Linked DNA regions of Aquitalea magnusonii. The protein of the gene in region 3 interacts with the protein of the main gene of each other region in a pairwise test. Links are inferred from orthologs where the notes say so. Each region holds a gene or a part of one and is shown on either strand. Other genes may lie near its edges.

What was found.
Region 1: the proteins of DLM_RS09460 (region 3) and DLM_RS11605 interact in binary tests that used the Escherichia coli proteins (3 or more experiments, as listed by UniProt). The link is inferred for Aquitalea magnusonii from one-to-one orthologs.
Region 2: the proteins of DLM_RS09460 (region 3) and glnL interact in binary tests that used the Escherichia coli proteins (3 or more experiments, as listed by UniProt). The link is inferred for Aquitalea magnusonii from one-to-one orthologs.

The regions. Positions count from the first base shown.
Region 1 is NZ_AP018823.1:2,432,305-2,438,241, reverse strand. The notes cover bases 2,777-5,937. They hold DLM_RS11605 ([protein-PII] uridylyltransferase), read right to left. Parts: upstream 5,562-5,937; coding sequence 2,991-5,561; downstream 2,777-2,990. Other genes in these bases: lptG (LPS export ABC transporter permease LptG), read right to left, coding at 5,563-5,937; DLM_RS11610 (MaoC family dehydratase), read right to left, coding at 2,777-2,910. Also shown: DLM_RS11620 (exopolyphosphatase), read left to right, coding at 1-296; DLM_RS11615 (methyl-accepting chemotaxis protein), read left to right, coding at 790-2,397; more of DLM_RS11610, read right to left, coding at 2,455-2,776.
Region 2 is NZ_AP018823.1:3,253,384-3,259,001, reverse strand. Bases 2,777-5,618 are described here. They hold glnL (nitrogen regulation protein NR(II)), read right to left. Parts: upstream 4,805-5,618; coding sequence 3,749-4,804; downstream 2,777-3,748. Other genes in these bases: DLM_RS15495 (DUF4124 domain-containing protein), read right to left, coding at 4,905-5,390; ntrC (nitrogen regulation protein NR(I)), read right to left, coding at 2,777-3,722. Also shown: metE (5-methyltetrahydropteroyltriglutamate--homocysteine S-methyltransferase), read right to left, coding at 1-1,222; DLM_RS15510 (LysR family transcriptional regulator), read left to right, coding at 1,336-2,253; more of ntrC, read right to left, coding at 2,265-2,776.
Region 3 is NZ_AP018823.1:1,971,547-1,977,001, reverse strand. What follows is about bases 1-2,679. They hold DLM_RS09460 (P-II family nitrogen regulator), read right to left. Parts: upstream 1,670-2,679; coding sequence 1,331-1,669; downstream 1-1,330. Other genes in these bases: purL (phosphoribosylformylglycinamidine synthase), read left to right, coding at 1,817-2,679; DLM_RS09465 (outer membrane protein assembly factor BamD), read left to right, coding at 452-1,243; rluD (23S rRNA pseudouridine(1911/1915/1917) synthase RluD), read right to left, coding at 1-453. Also shown: more of purL, read left to right, coding at 2,680-5,455. UniProt on the Escherichia coli protein: P-II indirectly controls the transcription of the glutamine synthetase gene (glnA). P-II prevents NR-II-catalyzed conversion of NR-I to NR-I-phosphate, the transcriptional activator of GlnA. When P-II is uridylylated to P-II-UMP, these events are reversed.

The DNA.
Region 1 (5,937 bases), 460 kb from region 3 along the record:
TGTTGCTCAACCTGCTGCTGGAAGAAACCATCTATCCGGCCAACCGCTTCCTGGTATATGCGATGTATCCGGAGTGCAATATTTCCATCCACATGATGTGGGGCCTGAACAAGCAGAACATCGTGTTTGCCACTGGCAAGTCCATCATCGATCGCAGTTGCCGCACCAATGTGGGGGCGCTGATGCTGCAGTACGGTGGTGGCGGCCATGAGGCGGCGGGGACTTGTCAGGTCAGTGTCGATCAGTATGAGGATATCCGCGACGAGCTGATTACCCGTATCCGGGCGCAAGGCTGATGCATCGCTTACGGCCAGCGATGGCAGGGCTGATCAAGCCCGGTCCGTGAATGTCCTCGGTGCAATGCCGCTAATCAGGGAACATGATTTTCATGTTCCCTTTTTAATTGCAAGCCTCTGCGCTGCCGGTGCTGCTGCTGGTGGCACGCAGTGCGGGATCAGCAGCCTGCCATATTGCGCCGCCAGATGGCCCGGCACTGCCGGGTCAGAATGCGGGGTGCTGGCGTTTGTCACCCGCTTGGCGAGTACGGCAGGCGCTGCGTCGCCCTGTCTGGGTGGCCTTGCTTGTCGTGATACAGCGCTAAGCCTGGCCATTCTGCGCACTGGCCATGTGGCATCAAGTAGCAGGTATTGGCCTGGGGCAAGGGTTGTGCATATTAGCCTGGCAATGGACTGGGGTTTTCTTATCCTGAAGCATGGACTTTCTTGTTAGAATGTTGAGATTAAACAAGTTGTTTTAAATAATTAAAACTAACAAAAGAACGCACATCAAATGAAGATCAATCTGCCTGTTACCGCCAACGAGTTGATTGTCGACCCTGTTAATCCCATCGTCACCAAGACCGATGTGAAAGGCAGCATTACCTACGCCAATCGCGCGTTCATCGAGATCAGCGGCTTTAGCGAGGCCGAACTGCTGGGCCAGAACCACAATATCGTGCGCCACCCGGACATGCCGCCATCGGCATTTGCAGACTTGTGGGAAACGGTGAAGGCAGGCAAGCCATGGCGTGGCATCGTGAAAAACCGGGCCAAGAATGGCGATTTCTACTGGGTGGAGGCTTACGTTACCCCGATTACCGAACATGGCCGTATTGTGGGCTACATGTCGGTGCGCTCCCAGCCAAAGCGGCAGGATATCGATGCCGCTGCAGCCCTTTATCGCCAAGTGATGAACAAGCAGGCCAGCCTGCCTTCCACCTTGCAGCGTTATGCACGGCAGTCTGATGTGTTGCAAGTCGCGCCGCTGCTGTTTCTGCTGGGCCTGTTGGCGGCCATGGTGTCGTTCTTCTTGCCGGATGCCTTGCTCTGGCTGCGTGAGGCACTTGGCATGACCGGCTGTGTGCTGGCACTTGGCGCGGCCATCTGGGCATGGCGGCGGGTGCGCTCGGTATTGAAGGTGCTGGACGGACGCTTCCAGGACTTGCAGGAAGGCCGGCTGGATCATGCCTCCATGGCGCATGAAGGCGGCTTGCTGGGCAAGGTGCTTTCCTCGCTGGAATCCTTGCGCATTCATTACCGCGCCACCATTGCCGATGTGATGCGGGCCAGCCTGTATACCAAGGAACAGGCTCATGGTTTGCTGGATGATATGCATGCCCTGGCGGCACGATCGGTGCAGCAGCGTCAGGGATTAAACCAGATTAGCCACAATATGGAGTCGCTCAGCCTGGCGGTGCAGGATGTGGTGCGCCTGGCCGAACATAATCAGCAGGATTCACGCCATACCCAGGATGTGGCGCGGGATGGCCGCCATACCATGGATGCCGCAACCTCGGCGGCGGAGCGTGCGGTGAACGTGGTGTCACAGTCGCGTGGTGCCATGGTGGAGCTGGATGAGGCGATGATCCGCATCCGCAGCATGACGACTCTGATTCGCGAGATTGCCGATCAGACCAATCTGCTGGCCCTGAATGCCGCCATCGAGGCTGCCCGTGCCGGAGAGATGGGGCGTGGTTTTGCCGTGGTGGCGGACGAGGTGCGCAAGCTGGCCGAGCGCACCACCAACACCACCGATTCCATTGGTGAGATTGTCGAGGAAATCGGCAAGATCACCCATTCCGCCGTCAGCAGCATGGATGCCACGGTGGAAGAGGTGGGCGAGGTCAATGGGCAGATCCGCCTGTCATCGGGCAAGCTGCAGGGCCTGATCGAGGCGGCTGAGCAGTCCAGCCTGCAGGCACAGAAACTGGCCAGGGAGATGGGCAGCAAATCCGATTCCATCAATGTGATGGCGGCAGCGCTGGAGCAGTTGAATGCCTTGTCAGAGCAGGATTTGAGCACTACCCACTCCATTGGTGAGAGTGCCGGACATCTGGCCGAAACCTCGGAGGATCTGGCGCAGCTAACCGAAAATTTCAGCAAATGGCAGCAGCGTTGAACTGCTGAGCTTGCCCCACGCAACAGCCTGTCCGCGTTTTATCCGGACAGGCTTTTTTCATGGCTGTGTCGTGGTGCGGCGGGCAACCCAGATGGCGGTTTCCAGTTGCATGGCAATCTCGTTGTGCTGGTTGAGGGTGGTCCAGCGCAATTGCACAACGCCGAATCCGGGCTGGCTGGACGAAGGTTTTTGACCCGTTACCTCGATTTTGGCACGCAAGGTATCGCCGGGACGGGTAGGACGCGGCCAGCGCATATCGCGTATGCCCATGCCGATCAGCCCATTGGCCACGTTTTTCAGTTCACTGGCGGTGATCAGCCGCATGGTAAGGCTGCTGGTGTGCCAGCCAGAGGCTGCCAGGCCATCGAAAAAACTGCTCTTGGCCGCCTGTGGGTCGGTATGGAAGGGCTGCGGGTCAAACTGGCTGGCAAAGGCGATGATTTCTTCTTCGCTCAGGGTGTGGCTGGCCGTTTCGAACACGCGGCCCGGTGTCAGGTCTTCGAAGTAGAGCATATGTTTACGTTAACGTAAGTTTTGATGCTGCAGCATACGATGTGCCAGCCGACAGGTCAAAGGCGGTGCCGGGCCGGAGGTCAGATCCGCAGTGCGGCAATCAGCTCGCTTTCCAGTGCCAGTACCGTCTTGTCGTCTTTCAAACCGGGCCCGCTTACCAGGAAGGAGTCTTCCGCCCGGCTGCCCAGGGTCATGATCTTGGCGGACTGCACGCTAAGGTGATAATCGGCCAGCACCTTGGCAATGCGCGCCAGCAGCCCGGGACGGTCGCCGGCCACGATGGACAATACGTAGAAATTGTCCTTGTCGTCCGGACGGATCAGCACTTGCGGCGCAATCGGGAAGTGCTTCAGGTGACGGCTGATACGCCCGTTGGCCGGTGGCGGCGGCGGGGTTTCCAGGCGCAGGCATTCGGCCAGTTCGAATTCGATGAAGTTGATCATGTCGCGGTAATCCCCGTCGTGGTGCTCGGGAATGAAGACATGGAAGGTGTCCAGCGCATAGCCGTGGCGCGTGGTGTATACCTTGGCATCGGCAATGCTGTAGTTGGTGCGGCCAAAGAAGGCACAGGTGCGGGCAAACAGTTCCGGCTTGTCCGGGGTGTAGACCAGCACCTGGATGCCTTCGTGATCGTCCGACAGGCGGGCGCGCACCATGGGCGTTTCGATATTGACGAAACGGTTGAGAATGCGCGCATGCCAGGCAATTTCCTTGGCCTCGTGCCGCAGGAAGTACACCATGTCCAGCTGCGACCACAGTTTTTGCTCCACCCCGGCCGGAACGGCATAAAGGCGCAGCAGGCTGAGTGCCTGGGTCTTGCGTTCTTCCAGTTCCGAGTTGAGGTCCACCTCGCCACCACGCAACAAGACGCGCAGGGTGGCGTTGTAGAGGTCTTCCAGCAGCTTGGCTTTCCAGGCATTCCACACCTTGGGGCTGGTGCCGCGGATGTCGGCCACGGTCAGCAGGTATAGTGCGGCCAGTCGGCGTGGGGTTTGCGTCAGTTCGGCAAAGCGCTGGATTACATCCGGATCGTAAATGTCCTGCTTCTGCGCAATGCTGGACATGGTGAGGTGCTGGCCCACCAGCCAGACCACCAGGTCGGTGTCCGCGGCGGATAGCGCGTGTTGCTCGCAGAACTCGCGCGCATCCACCATGCCCAGCGTGGAGTGGTCGCCGCCACGGCCCTTGGCAATGTCGTGGAACAGGCCGGCCACGTACAGCACTTCCGGCCGCTCGAAATCATTGATCAGCCGCGACAGGAAGGGGTATTCGTGATTGAAGGCGCTGATGGCAAAACGGCGCAGATTGCGTACCACCATCAGGATGTGTTCATCCACGGTATACACATGGAACAGGTCGTGCTGCATCTGCCCGACGATGCGGCCAAAACCGGGCAAGTAACGGCCCAGCACGCCGTACAGGTTCATGCGGCGCAGGCAGCGGGTGAGGCCGGGTTCGCGCAGTATCTGCATGAACAGGCGGCGGTTTTCCGGATTCTTGCGGAAGCGGTCATTGATGTGGCTGCGGCCATGCCACAGTGCGCGCAGCATGCGCGGCGCAAAACCGGTCAGTTCCGGATTGCGTTGCAGCATCAGGAAGGCTTCCAGAATGGCGGAAGGCTCTGTTTCGAATACATCGGGACGGCGGATGCCCAGCATGCCGTTAACCGAATAAAAGCGCTCGTTCAGGTTTTGCGTGATGCGCGGCACCTGCGAGTAGAGGCGGGCGCGCAAATTGGGCAGCAGAATGCCATTGAGCTGGCTGACGGTTTTGGCGGCGCGGAAATACAACTGCATCACTTGCTCGCTGGCGCGCTTGGCCGGAGTGTCCTGCAGGCCGAAGGCCAGTCCCATGCTTTGCTGCAGATCGAAGATCAGCCGGTCTTCGCGCCGGCGCGCCAGGATGTGCAGGTCGATGCGCAGCCGCTGCAACTGGCGGTCGCTGTGGTGAATCAGCCGTGCTTCCGCCTGGGTGAGGATGCCGCGCTGTACCAGGTCGCTCCAGTTTTCCCCCAGACCGATGGCCTTGCTGATCCACAAAATCGTGTGCAAATCGCGCAGGCCGCCCGGACTTTCCTTGATATTGGGTTCCAGATTGTTGGTCACGCCAAAGTGGCGGTTGTGGCGCTGCTGTTGTTCCAGCGTCTTGCCTTCGAAGAAGGCCAGCGGGTCGCGCTGGCAGTCCAGGCGATGGATCAGCTGCTGATAGGGCGTGGCAGCACCGGCAATCAGCCGGTTTTCCAGCAGATTGGTTTCGATGGTGATGTCTGCTGCGGCTTCCTGCAGGCATTCGGCGATGGTACGCACGCTGTGGCCCACTTCCAGGCCCACATCCCACATGCGGCCGATGAGTGCGGCAACGCGTTCTGGCAAATCTGCCGGCGTCGGGCTGGGCAGCAAGACCAGCACATCGATGTCGGAACTGGGGAAGAGCTGGCCACGGCCATAACCGCCAACGGCAATCAGGGTGGCACTTTCGCCCATGCCTGCCTGCTGCCACAGTTGCTGCAGCACGCTGTCCACCACCTGGCTGTGTCGGCCCAGATAGTGCTGCGGATCACGTCCGACCCGGTATTGTTCAAGCAGTTGCTGGCGTTGGTTGGCCAGTTGTTTGCGCAGGTCTTGGGTCAGGTCGCTCGCGTGCAGGCTCATGTCAGCGTCTTTCCTGTTTCAGGATGATGGCAATGCCGGCAAACAGGAACAGCAGTGTCGGCACCGTGGCAGAGATGATGGGATTCCAGCTGTACAGCAATCCCAGATGGCCAAACAGGCGGTTGATGAAGTGGAAACCCACGCCCAGGCAAATGCCGGAGAACAAGCGCACGCCCAGTTGGCCGTGCCGGCGCTGTTGCGGGGTGAAGGCCAGCGCCACCAGTGCCATCGATACGCAGGCCAGCGGGTAGAACAGCTTGCTCCACAGCGCTATGTCATAACGCTGCGTCTGCTGCTTGTTGGCGCTCAGATGTTCGATGTACTTGATCAGGTTTAGTGCCGACATCTGTTCCGGTACCACCAGCAGCACGTTCAG
Region 2 (5,618 bases), 1.3 Mb from region 3 along the record:
GGCGTTGGTCGGCACCCGGCGGCAGGGAGGCTAGCTTGTCCTGCACCGCAGGCCGGTGGATCAGCGGGCTGCTGCGGCGTATGGCCTGCACATGATCGCTGGCCTGCAATTCATGCACGATGCTGTTGCGGCCTTGTTCCAGCCCGCGCTGCAGCAGTTTCAGTTCGTTCAGCTTTTGTACGGCAAAGGCCAGCCAGCTACGGAGGTCGGCATCCATTTCGGTTTCGGCTGCCGCATCCACCGGGCAGTGCAATAGCGAGCAACTGGGTGCCAGCCACAGCCGGTTGCCCAGTTGCCCGGCCAGTGGCTCCAGCAGTGCCAGTTGGGCGGTCAGATTGCTGCGCCAGATATTGCGGCCATCCACGATGCCCGCCGAGAGAATCTTGTCAGCCGGCCAATCGGCGGCAAAAGCCGCGAGCTGCTCCGGTGCGCGTACCAGGTCCAGATGCAGGCCGGCTACCGGCAGCGTGGTGAGCAGGGCGGCGTGCTCCGCCACACTGCCAAAATAAGTGGCCAGCAGGATGTTGAGCGGGCTGGCGGCCAGTTGCCGGTAGGCCGTGCTGATGGCCTGCAGCCAGTCGGCGGGCAAGTCCAGTGCCAGGATGGGCTCGTCCAGTTGTACCCAGGACACGCCGGCTGCGGCCAGTTGCTGCAGTATGTTTTCGTAGCATGCCAGCAGTGCCGGCAGCAGTTGCAGCCGGTCGAACTCTCCACCCTTGCACTTGCCCAGCCACAGCAGGGTAAGCGGGCCAACCAGCACCGGCTTGGTGCGGATGCCCAGCGCGCGCGCCTCGGCCAACTGGGCCAGCAAAGGGGCCGGATTGGCGGCAAAACGGGTGTCGGCATGCCATTCCGGCACCAGGTAGTGATAGTTGGTATCAAACCACTTGGTCATTTCCAGCGCGGGCTGCTGCTGATTGCCGCGTGCCAGTTGGAAGTATTGCGCGCTGCTGAGCGTGGCGGCATCAAAGCCGAAGCGCGGCGGGATGGCCCCCACCAGAATCTGCGCGTCCAGCACGTGGTCGTACAAGGAGAAGTCGCCCAGCGGGGACAGGGTGATGCCGGCACCCTTTTGCAGCAGCCAGTGGCGCTGGCGCAGTTCACGCGCGCCCTGCCGCAGTGCCTGTTCGTCAATTTTGCCTTGCCAGTAGTCTTCCAGCAGAAATTTCAGCTCGCGCTTGGCGCCGATGCGCGGAAATCCGCTCAGGTGCAGTGTGGTCATGGTGGCTCCTTGTGGTCAGTGGCTCCAGCATGGTGGTTTTTGCTGTATGATTCAAACGCATAATTTTTGTATTTTGCATTAATAATTTTCATGAATAGCCGCGGGAGTCCATCATGCTGGAACTGCGCCACTTGCGCACCCTGATTGCCTTGCAGGAAACCGGCAGCGTGTCGCTGGCGGCAGAACGGGTGTTTCTCACCCAGTCCGCCTTGTCGCATCAACTGAAGCAGCTGGAGGCCTACTATCAGCAGCCGCTGTTTGAACGCAAAAGCCAGCCGCTACGCTTTACCCTGGCGGGGGAACGCCTGCTGACGCTGGCGCATGAGCTGCTGGGCCGCGTGGCGGCCGCCGAGCGCGATGTGGCGCGTATCCGTGAGGGTGAGGCAGGGGAGTTGCGGGTGGCGGTGGAGTGCCATACCTGCTTTGACTGGCTGATGCCGGCCATGGACAGTTACCGTCAGCACTGGCCGGCGGTGGAGCTGGACATCGTGTCCGGCTTTCATGCCGACCCGGTCAGCCTGCTGCTGACCCAGCGCGCTGACCTGGCCATCGTGTCGGAAGTGGAGGCCCAAGCCGGCATCGTGCATCAGCCGCTGTTTGCCTACGAGATGGTGGGCATCGTGGCGCGGGATCATCCGCTGGCGGACAAAAAAGTGTGGCAGGCGGCGGATTTCGCCGGGGAAACGCTGATCCAGTACCCGGTGCCGGATGACATGCTGGATTTGTGGCGCAAGGTGTTGTTGCCCGCCGGGGTGAACCCGCCACGGCGCAGCAGCGAGCTGACGGTGGCCATCATCCAGTTGGTGGCCAGCCGGCGCGGGGTGGCGGCCTTGCCGTACTGGGCGGTGCGGCCTTATCTTGAAAAGGGCTATGTGGTGGCGCGTACCATTGGCGATGAGGGCCTGCGCAGCGAGTTGTATGCCGCGGTGCGTAGCGAGGATGCGCCGCTTGCCTTCATGCAGGATTTTCTGGCCACGGTACGGGAGCGCAGCTTCGCCACGCTCCCCGGCCTTACCGTACTGGCAGGCTAAGCAGTCAGGGCCTAGACATGGTCGGCATGTTCGTCATGCCCTTCCATGCCCAGTTCCTGAATCTTGCGGGTCAGGGTGTTGCGGCCCCAGCCCAGCAAATGGGCGGCTTCCACCTTGCGGCCACCGGTGTGGGCCAGCCCGGTGCGGATGCAGCTTTCTTCAAAGCGTCGGGTCAGGTCGTCGATGATGCCGACTTCACCGGCGCGCAGTCGGCGTGCCACTTCTTCGGCCAGGCCCAGCGTCCAGTCCACCACGTGCACGGCACTGCTGATCACCGGGCTGCCATCGCTCTCTGTGGCTGGTGCAGCGGCTTCCGGTTCGCGCAGTTCGGCGGGCAAGTCGCCCACTTCCACCTGCTGGCCCGGTGCCATCACGGTAATCCACTGACACAGGTTTTCCAGTTCGCGCACATTACCGGTAAAGCTGTGGAACTTGATCACTTCCATGGCCGCTTCGGTCAGGCGCTTGGGCTCAACGCCCAGACTGCTGGCGCTCTTGGCCAGGAAATGGCGGGTCAGCAGCGGGATGTCCTCGCGCCGTTCGCGCAAGGGCGGCAGACGCAGGCGGATCACGTTCAGGCGGTGGAACAGGTCCTCCCGGAACAGGCCGCGTTTGACCCGGTCTTCCAGATTCTGGTGGGTGGCGGCAATCACCCGCACATTGGCCTTGATCGGCACATGGCCGCCCACGCGGTAAAAGTGTCCGTCCGACAGCACGCGCAGCAAGCGGGTTTGCAGCTCGGTGGGCATGTCGCCGATTTCATCCAGAAACAGCGTGCCGCCTTCCGCCTCTTCAAAACGACCGCGCCGGGTGGCCAGCGCGCCGGTAAACGCGCCTTTTTCATGGCCAAACAGCTCGGACTCCAGCAAATCCTTGGGAATGGCTGCGGTATTCAGGGCAATGAAAGGCTTGCTGGAGCGCACCGAATGGCGATGCAGCGCTTCGGCCACCCGCTCCTTGCCGGTACCGGACTCGCCGGTAATCAGCACGGTGACGTGCGATTGTGACAAGCGGCCAATGGCGCGGAACACGTCCTGCATGGCGGGAGCCTGGCCTAGCAGCACTGGCATGGCTTCCACCCCGCCAGTGGCTTCGATCTGGCTATTGCTTTCCGCCAGTGCGCGCTCGATCAGTTGCACCGCCTGGTCGACATCAAAGGGCTTGGGCAGGTATTCGAAGGCACCACCTTGAAAGGCGGCAACGGCGGAGTCCAGGTCGGAATGCGCGGTCATGATGATGACCGGCAATTGCGGGTGATCCGCCTTTACCTTGGAAAGGAATTTCAGGCCGTCCGTCCCCGGCATGCGAATGTCGGAAATGATGACGCGCGGCGTATTGTCGTACAGGGCGTTGAGTGCGTCATCGGCACTGGAAAAGCTGTCAAAGCCGATGCCGCTGCGGCCAAGCGCCTTTTCCAGTACCCAGCGGATGGCCTTGTCGTCATCGATGATCCACACCGGGTTATTCATAGCAGCCCTCGTTTCTGTAATTGAGTTCAATCCGTGTTGCTGAAAGGCAGCATCACGGTAAAGCAGGTCTGGCCGGGGCGGGATTCAAATTCGATGCTACCGCCATGCTGATGCACATAGGCCTGGGCCAATGTCAGCCCCAAACCAGTGCCTTCGGCGCGTCCGGTGACCAGGGGATAGAAAATGTGATCCCTGATTTCTTCCGGAATGCCGGGGCCGTTGTCGACAATCTGCAATTTTAATGCCAGCCCATGACGCTTGCGTGCCAGGGTGACTTGCCGGGCAACGCGGGTACGCAAAATCACCTCGCCCTTGGCCTTCATCGCCTGAATGGCATTCTTGACGATGTTGAGCACCACTTGGATCAATTGCTCCTTGTCGGCCACCATCTGCGGCAGGCTGGTGTCGTAATCGCGGCGGATGGTGAGACCCTGCGGATACTCGGCCAGCGCAATGCTGCGCACCCGTTCCAGCACTTCGTGGATATTGATTTCGCTGCGCACATGGCGGCGATGCGGGGCCAGCAGACGGTCTACCAGCGATTGCAGGCGCAGCGCTTCTTCCTGGATGACTTCGGTGTATTCCTTCAGCTCCGGCCGGTCTGACAGCTCATGCTCCAGCAACTGGGCCGCACCGCGGATTCCCCCCAAGGGGTTCTTGATTTCATGCGCCAGGTTACGAATCAGCTCGCGATTAGCCTGTTGTTGCAGCAAAAGCCGCTCTTCATTGGCAATTTTCAGTTGCTGATCCAGCGGTCGCAGCTCGACCAGCGCCAGCCGGCCTTCCGCATCAATCGGCGTCACTGACAGGGCGATATGCAGCGGCTGCTCACCATGCGGCGTACGCAGCTCCAGGTCGTGCTCGATATAGCTGGAATTGTGTTGTAGCGCGGTCGTCAGCGCTTGCCGCAAGGCAGGGCTGTCCTGCAGCAACTCGAACAGGGTGTGGCGCAGCAGCTCGCGCCGGCCTATGGCGAGCAGGTTTTCACAAGCGGGATTGGCAAACTCGAGACTGCCGTCGGCATGGGCAATCAGTACCGGCGTATCGAGTAATTCCAGACCGGCAAAGCTGGGAGAGTTCATGGTGCTCCGAATCGGATGGGGCTGTGCCTGTAGCTGTTAGCAATAAGCACGCCAAGCCAGAGCACAGCGGATGCACGAAATCGGCCTTAATGATGCACCATTATTGTGCAGATGACGCGGACTGCCCCAATTCGCGGCGCAAGGCATCCACGTTCTTCTGTCGCTCGGTCACGGCGTCCTTTAGTTTCTGTACCCGATCCAGGTATTTCTGGTAATTACGGGTTTCGTCGCCGTTGCGAGTGGCGGCACCTTCGGTATAGGCTTTTTGTGCATCAGCCAGTGCCTTTTTCTCGTTGGACAGCTCGCCTTCCAGTATCTTGCGCCTGCCCTCATCACGCTTGGACTGGGTGCCGTTGTCCACGCTGGGGTAGCCATCCGGTGTCGAGGCCGATCGGCTATTGCCTGCTGCGCGCGGTTTACTGGAACCGCCGCCGCCATAGGTGGACAGCGGTGCCAGATGCATGGGCTTGGCACCCTTGATCGGCACATTGGTGAAGGTGACATTGCCGTTGGCATCGACGTATTTGTATACCTCGGCCTGGGCGAGGCTGCAGGTCAGCAGCAGGCAGAAGGCAAGCGTTTTCATGGTTTTGGGCATTAGCGGAGAAAACGGGTGGACGTGACGCTATGATAAGCAAAAGGCTGGCGCACGTCACATCTGCATTGCCGGAACAAGAGGAGGCAATTTGCCAGATGACCGGGAATGCGGCAGCATGCGCTTCATGCGCGCTACTTGCCAATATCATGGACAATCCGCAATCGGCCTGCAGTGCTGGACACAACATCCTTTGATAGCGCGGTATCCGTCAGGACC
Region 3 (5,455 bases):
TACGATGCCGGCGCGCGGTACGTGGGCCAGGGCGGGGCAGTGGTGCAGCAGGCCGTTGAGCAGGGTGCCGGTCCAGTTGCCACTGGCCGGATGCACCACCAGGCCGGCCGGTTTGTTCACCACCAGGATGTGTTCATCTTCGTAAACAATGGGCAAATCCATGGCTTCGGGATGGAAAGCCATTTCTTCATTTGACTGAACAATGGTAACGTCCAGCTTTTCGCCACCCAGCAGCCTGGTTTTCGGGGGGACGACTTTGCCGTCCACCAGAACATGGCCATCCTTGATCCATTGGGTCAGGCGGCTGCGGGAGTAATCGGGGAGGAGTTTGGCAAGAGCTGCGTCAAGGCGTTCGCTACCCAAAGAGAGCGGAACCTCCAGCTGTTGTCGAGCAGATACCTCGTTTTCCGAGATATCGCTATAATCCTCCGAGTCAAAGTAAGGATCGGTCATGAAAAGATACGTTGTAGCAGCAATGTTGGTGATGGGGCTTGCCGGTTGTGCAACCACGGAAACCTACGACGAAACGCGCGGCTGGACCGTGGAAAAGCTCTACTCGGAAGCTCGGGATGAACTGAACAGCGGTAATTATACCCGTGCTGTCAAGCTGTACGAAACGCTGGAAGCGCGCTACCCTTATGGCCGCTATGCCCAGCAGGCCGAAATGGACTTGGCCTATACGCATTACAAGGATAATGAACCGGAACTGGCCGTGGCCGCTGCCGACCGCTTCATCAAGCTGCATCCGGCCCACCCGAATGTGGACTACGTGTACTACCTGAAGGGTTTGGTCTACTACAACGACGATCAGGGCATGTTGTCCAAGTGGGCTGGTCAGGACATGAGTGAACGTGACCCGAAAGCGGCGCGCGAATCCTTCCTGGCCTTCCGCGAACTGACCACCCGCTTCCCCAACAGCAAGTATAGTGCGGATGCGCTGCAAAAGATGAACCGTCTGGTGGATGCACTGGGCGGCAGCGAAATGCATGTGGCACGCTACTACATGAAGCGTGGCGCTTACCTGGCAGCGGCCAACCGCGCGCAGAACGTGGTGAAGGAATACTCCAATACCAAGTATCCGGAAGAAGCATTGGCGCTGATGTCGGTGGCCTACGACAAGCTGGGTATGGCGCAACTGGCAAGCGATGCCAAGCGCGTGCTGGCGCTGAACTACCCCAAGAGTGCTTATCTGACCCAGCCGTGGCAGGTGGAAGAAATGCCGTGGTGGAAGGTGTGGAAATAATCCGCCATGCCGGATAGCAAAAAGGCCGCTTGATGCGGCCTTTTTTCATGCCCTGCGCCTGGTGGGGCCGGCAGCAGGGGGGGCTGATCAAATCGCGTCTTCGTTGGTTTCGCCGGTACGGATACGTACCACTTGCTCAACTGCCGTGACAAAAATCTTGCCGTCGCCAATCTTGCCGGTGCGGGCGGCGGCCACGATGGCTTCAATGGCGCGATCCACCAGATCGTCGGCCAGAATCACTTCCACCTTGACCTTGGGCAGGAAGTCCACCACGTATTCGGCACCGCGATACAGTTCGGTATGACCCTTCTGGCGGCCAAAGCCTTTGACTTCGGTAACGGTCAGGCCGTTGATGCCAAGGTCGGACAGCGCCTCACGCACTTCATCCAGTTTGAAGGGTTTGATCACGGCTTCGATCTTTTTCATGCTCAGGTGCTCCTTGCGGTGACTTTATTGTTCCGTAAATGCGCTGTGGACGATTGATAGCCCGACATTCGCCGCAGAATGGCCTTAATGTACGGCCTGTTTTGCTGTATTATGACGCGCTTTCCTGATCCTTGTCGCGAGTGTTGCATGTCGACCATTCTCAAGCTGCGGGGCGGTGCTGCCCTGTCCCAGTTTCGTCTTGAAAAACTTCTCGCTGCCGCTGCAGAAGCCGGCCTGCCCGAGATCAGCCTGAAAGCCGAATTCTGGCATTTTGCCGAGAGCGAAAACGAACTCTCGACCGAACAGCAAGGCATTCTGGGCAAGCTGCTCAACTACGGCGAGGCTCCGTATGCCGCAGCGCCGCAGGGCGAGTTGTTTCTGGTGACCCCACGACTGGGTACGCTGTCCCCCTGGGCCTCCAAGGCTACCGATATTGCCCGCCACTGCGGGCTGGAACAAGTGCTGCGGATCGAGCGCGGCACTGCTTACTGGGTAAGCACCGCCGGGGTATCTTTAAGTGAAGAGGCTCGTCAGATTCTGGCGGGCCTCTTGCACGATCGCATGACCGAAACCGTGCTGGGCTCGCTGGACGATGCCGACAAGCTGTTTGTCCACATGGACCCGCAGCCGCTGACCAGTGTGGACATCCTGGCAGGCGGCCGCGCGGCGCTGGAAGCGGCCAACCGCTCGCTGGGCCTGGCGCTGTCCGAAGACGAAATCGTCTACCTGGTGGAAAACTTCACCCGCATGGGCCGCAATCCCACCGACGTTGAACTGATGATGTTTGCCCAGGCCAACTCGGAACATTGCCGTCACAAGATTTTCAATGCGCAGTTCGTGATCGATGGCGTAGAGCAGGGCAAGTCGCTGTTCCGCATGATTCGCGACACGCACGATGCACATCCGGAAGGCACGCTGGTGGCCTACAAGGATAATGCCTCGGTGATTGAAGGCGCCTTCATCGACCGCTTCTACCCGGCACCGGAAACGGCCGAGTACGGTTTCACCACCGAACCGACCGACATCCTGATGAAGGTGGAAACCCACAACCACCCGACCGCCATTTCCCCGTTTCCGGGTGCTTCCACCGGTTCCGGTGGTGAAATCCGTGACGAAGGTGCCACCGGTCGTGGTTCGCGCCCCAAGGCCGGCCTGACCGGCTTTACCGTGTCCAACCTGAACATTCCGGGCTTTGTGCAGCCGTGGGAAGTGTATAGCGAAGACAAGGCCGAATATGGCCGTCCGGGTCGCATTGCCTCCGCCCTGCAAATCATGCTGGACGGCCCGATTGGCGGCGCTGCCTTCAATAACGAATTTGGCCGTCCCAACCTGACCGGCTACTTCCGTACCTTTGAAGAAGTTGTCGACGGCGAAATGCGCGGCTACCACAAGCCCATCATGATTGCCGGTGGTCTGGGCAGCATTCAGCAGCAACAGATTCACAAGAATGAAATTCCGGAAGGCGCCTTGCTGATCCAGTTGGGCGGCCCCAGCCTGCTGATCGGCCTGGGCGGTGGCGCGGCGTCCTCCATGGACACCGGTGCCAACAGCGAAAACCTGGACTTCGACTCGGTACAGCGCGGCAACCCGGAAATCGAACGCCGCTGTCAGGAAGTGATTGACCGCTGCTGGCAGTACGGTGCCAATAACCCCATCGTGTCGATTCACGACGTGGGTGCCGGTGGCCTGTCCAATGCCTTCCCGGAACTGGTGAACGACGCTGGCCGCGGTGCCATCTTCCACCTGCGCAAGGTGCATCTGGAAGAAAAGGGCATGACCCCGATGCAGATCTGGTCCAACGAATCGCAAGAGCGTTACGTGCTGGCCATCCTGCCGCAGGACCTGGACCGCTTTACCGCCATTTGCGAACGCGAGCGCTGCCCGTTTGCCGTGCTGGGCGTGGCCACCGATGACGGCCACCTGCAAGTCCGCGACGACTACTTCAACAACAAGCCGGTGGACATGCCGCTGGAAGTGTTGCTGGGCAAGCCGCCGCGCATGACCCGCGACGTGAAGACCGTACCGCTGGAATTCCGCGTGTTCGACGCTTCGCGCTTCCCGCTGAAGGAAACCGCCTACCGCGTGCTGCGCAACCCGGCCGTGGCCGACAAGTCCTTCCTCATCACCATTGGCGACCGCTCGGTGGGCGGCATGACCGCGCGCGACCAGATGGTGGGCCCGTGGCAGGTGCCGGTGGCCGACGTTGCCGTCACCACCATGGGTTTCAACAGCTACCGTGGCGAAGCCATGGCCATGGGCGAACGTACGCCGACTGCCTTGTTCAACGCCGCAGCTTCCGGACGCATGGCCATTGGTGAATCGCTCACCAATATTGCCGCCAGCTTTGTCAGCCATATCGGCAACATCAAGCTGTCCGCCAACTGGATGGCCGCTGCCGGCCATCCGGGCGAAGATGCGCGCCTGTACGAAACCGTGGAAGCGGTTTCCCGCCTGAGCCAGGACCTGGGCGTCAGCATTCCGGTGGGCAAGGACTCGCTGTCGATGAAGACGGTATGGGAAGAAAACGGCGAGAAGAAGTCGGTGACTGCGCCGGTTTCGCTGATCGTCACTGCCTTCTCCCCGGTGGAAGACGTGCGCAAGACCGTTACCCCGCAACTGCGTGATGAAAAAGATACCGACATCATTCTGGTGGACCTGGGCTATGGCCGCTGCCGTTTGGGCGGTTCCATCTACGGCCAGGTGTGGAAGGCCATGGAAGGCCGTGCGCCGGACGTGGAAAGCCCGTCCCAACTGGCTGCCTTCTTCAATACCGTGCAAACCCTGCTGCGCGATGACATGCTGCTGGCCTATCACGACCGTGCCGATGGCGGCCTGTTCGCCACGCTGGCGGAAATGATGTTTGCCGGTCATGTGGGCCTGACGGTGGATTTGCAAGAGCTGGTGATCGAGCGCAAGAACACCCAGCGCCTGATCGACGATTTCGTGCAGCCGACACCGGAAGCCGCCACCCATGGCCGCATCATGCGCGTGCTGTTCAACGAAGAGCTGGGTGCGGTGCTGCAGGTGAAGAAGGCCCACACTGCCGAAGTGATTTCGCGCTTCATGGCTGCCGGCATTGGCCGCGAGCTGTTCGTGCTGGGCAAGATCAACAGCAAGGACCGCCTGATCATCAATCATCATGGCGAAGAGTTGTTCAACGAAAGCCGCGTCGATCTGCACAAGGCCTGGAGCGAAACCAGCCACCGTCTGCAACGCATGCGTGACAACCCGGCCTGCGCCGACAGCGAGCACCTGCTGCTGTCCAATACCAAGTCGCAGGGCCTGTTTGCCAAGCTGTCCTTCGATACCGAAGCAAACCCGGCGGCACCGTTCATTGCCACCGGCGCGCGTCCGCGCATGGCTATCCTGCGCGAGCAGGGGGTGAACGGCCAACTGGAAATGGCTGCGGCATTCGACCGTGCCGGTTTCCAGGCCGTGGATGTCCACATGAGCGACATCATCAGCGGTCGCGTGTCGCTGGCCGACTTCAAGGGTCTGGCTGCCTGCGGTGGTTTCAGCTACGGCGACGTGCTGGGTGCCGGCGAAGGCTGGGCCAAGAGCGTGCTGTTCAACCCGCGTGCCCGCGAGCAGTTTGAAGCCTTCTTCCAGCGTGGCGACACCTTCGCGCTGGGGGTGTGCAATGGCTGCCAGATGATGTCCAATCTGTCCGGCATCATTCCGGGTGCCCAGCACTGGCCCAAGTTCCAGCGCAATGCGTCCGAGCAGTTCGAAGCCCGCTTCACCATGGTGGAAGTCACCGAATCGCCGTCCATCTTCCTGGCCGAC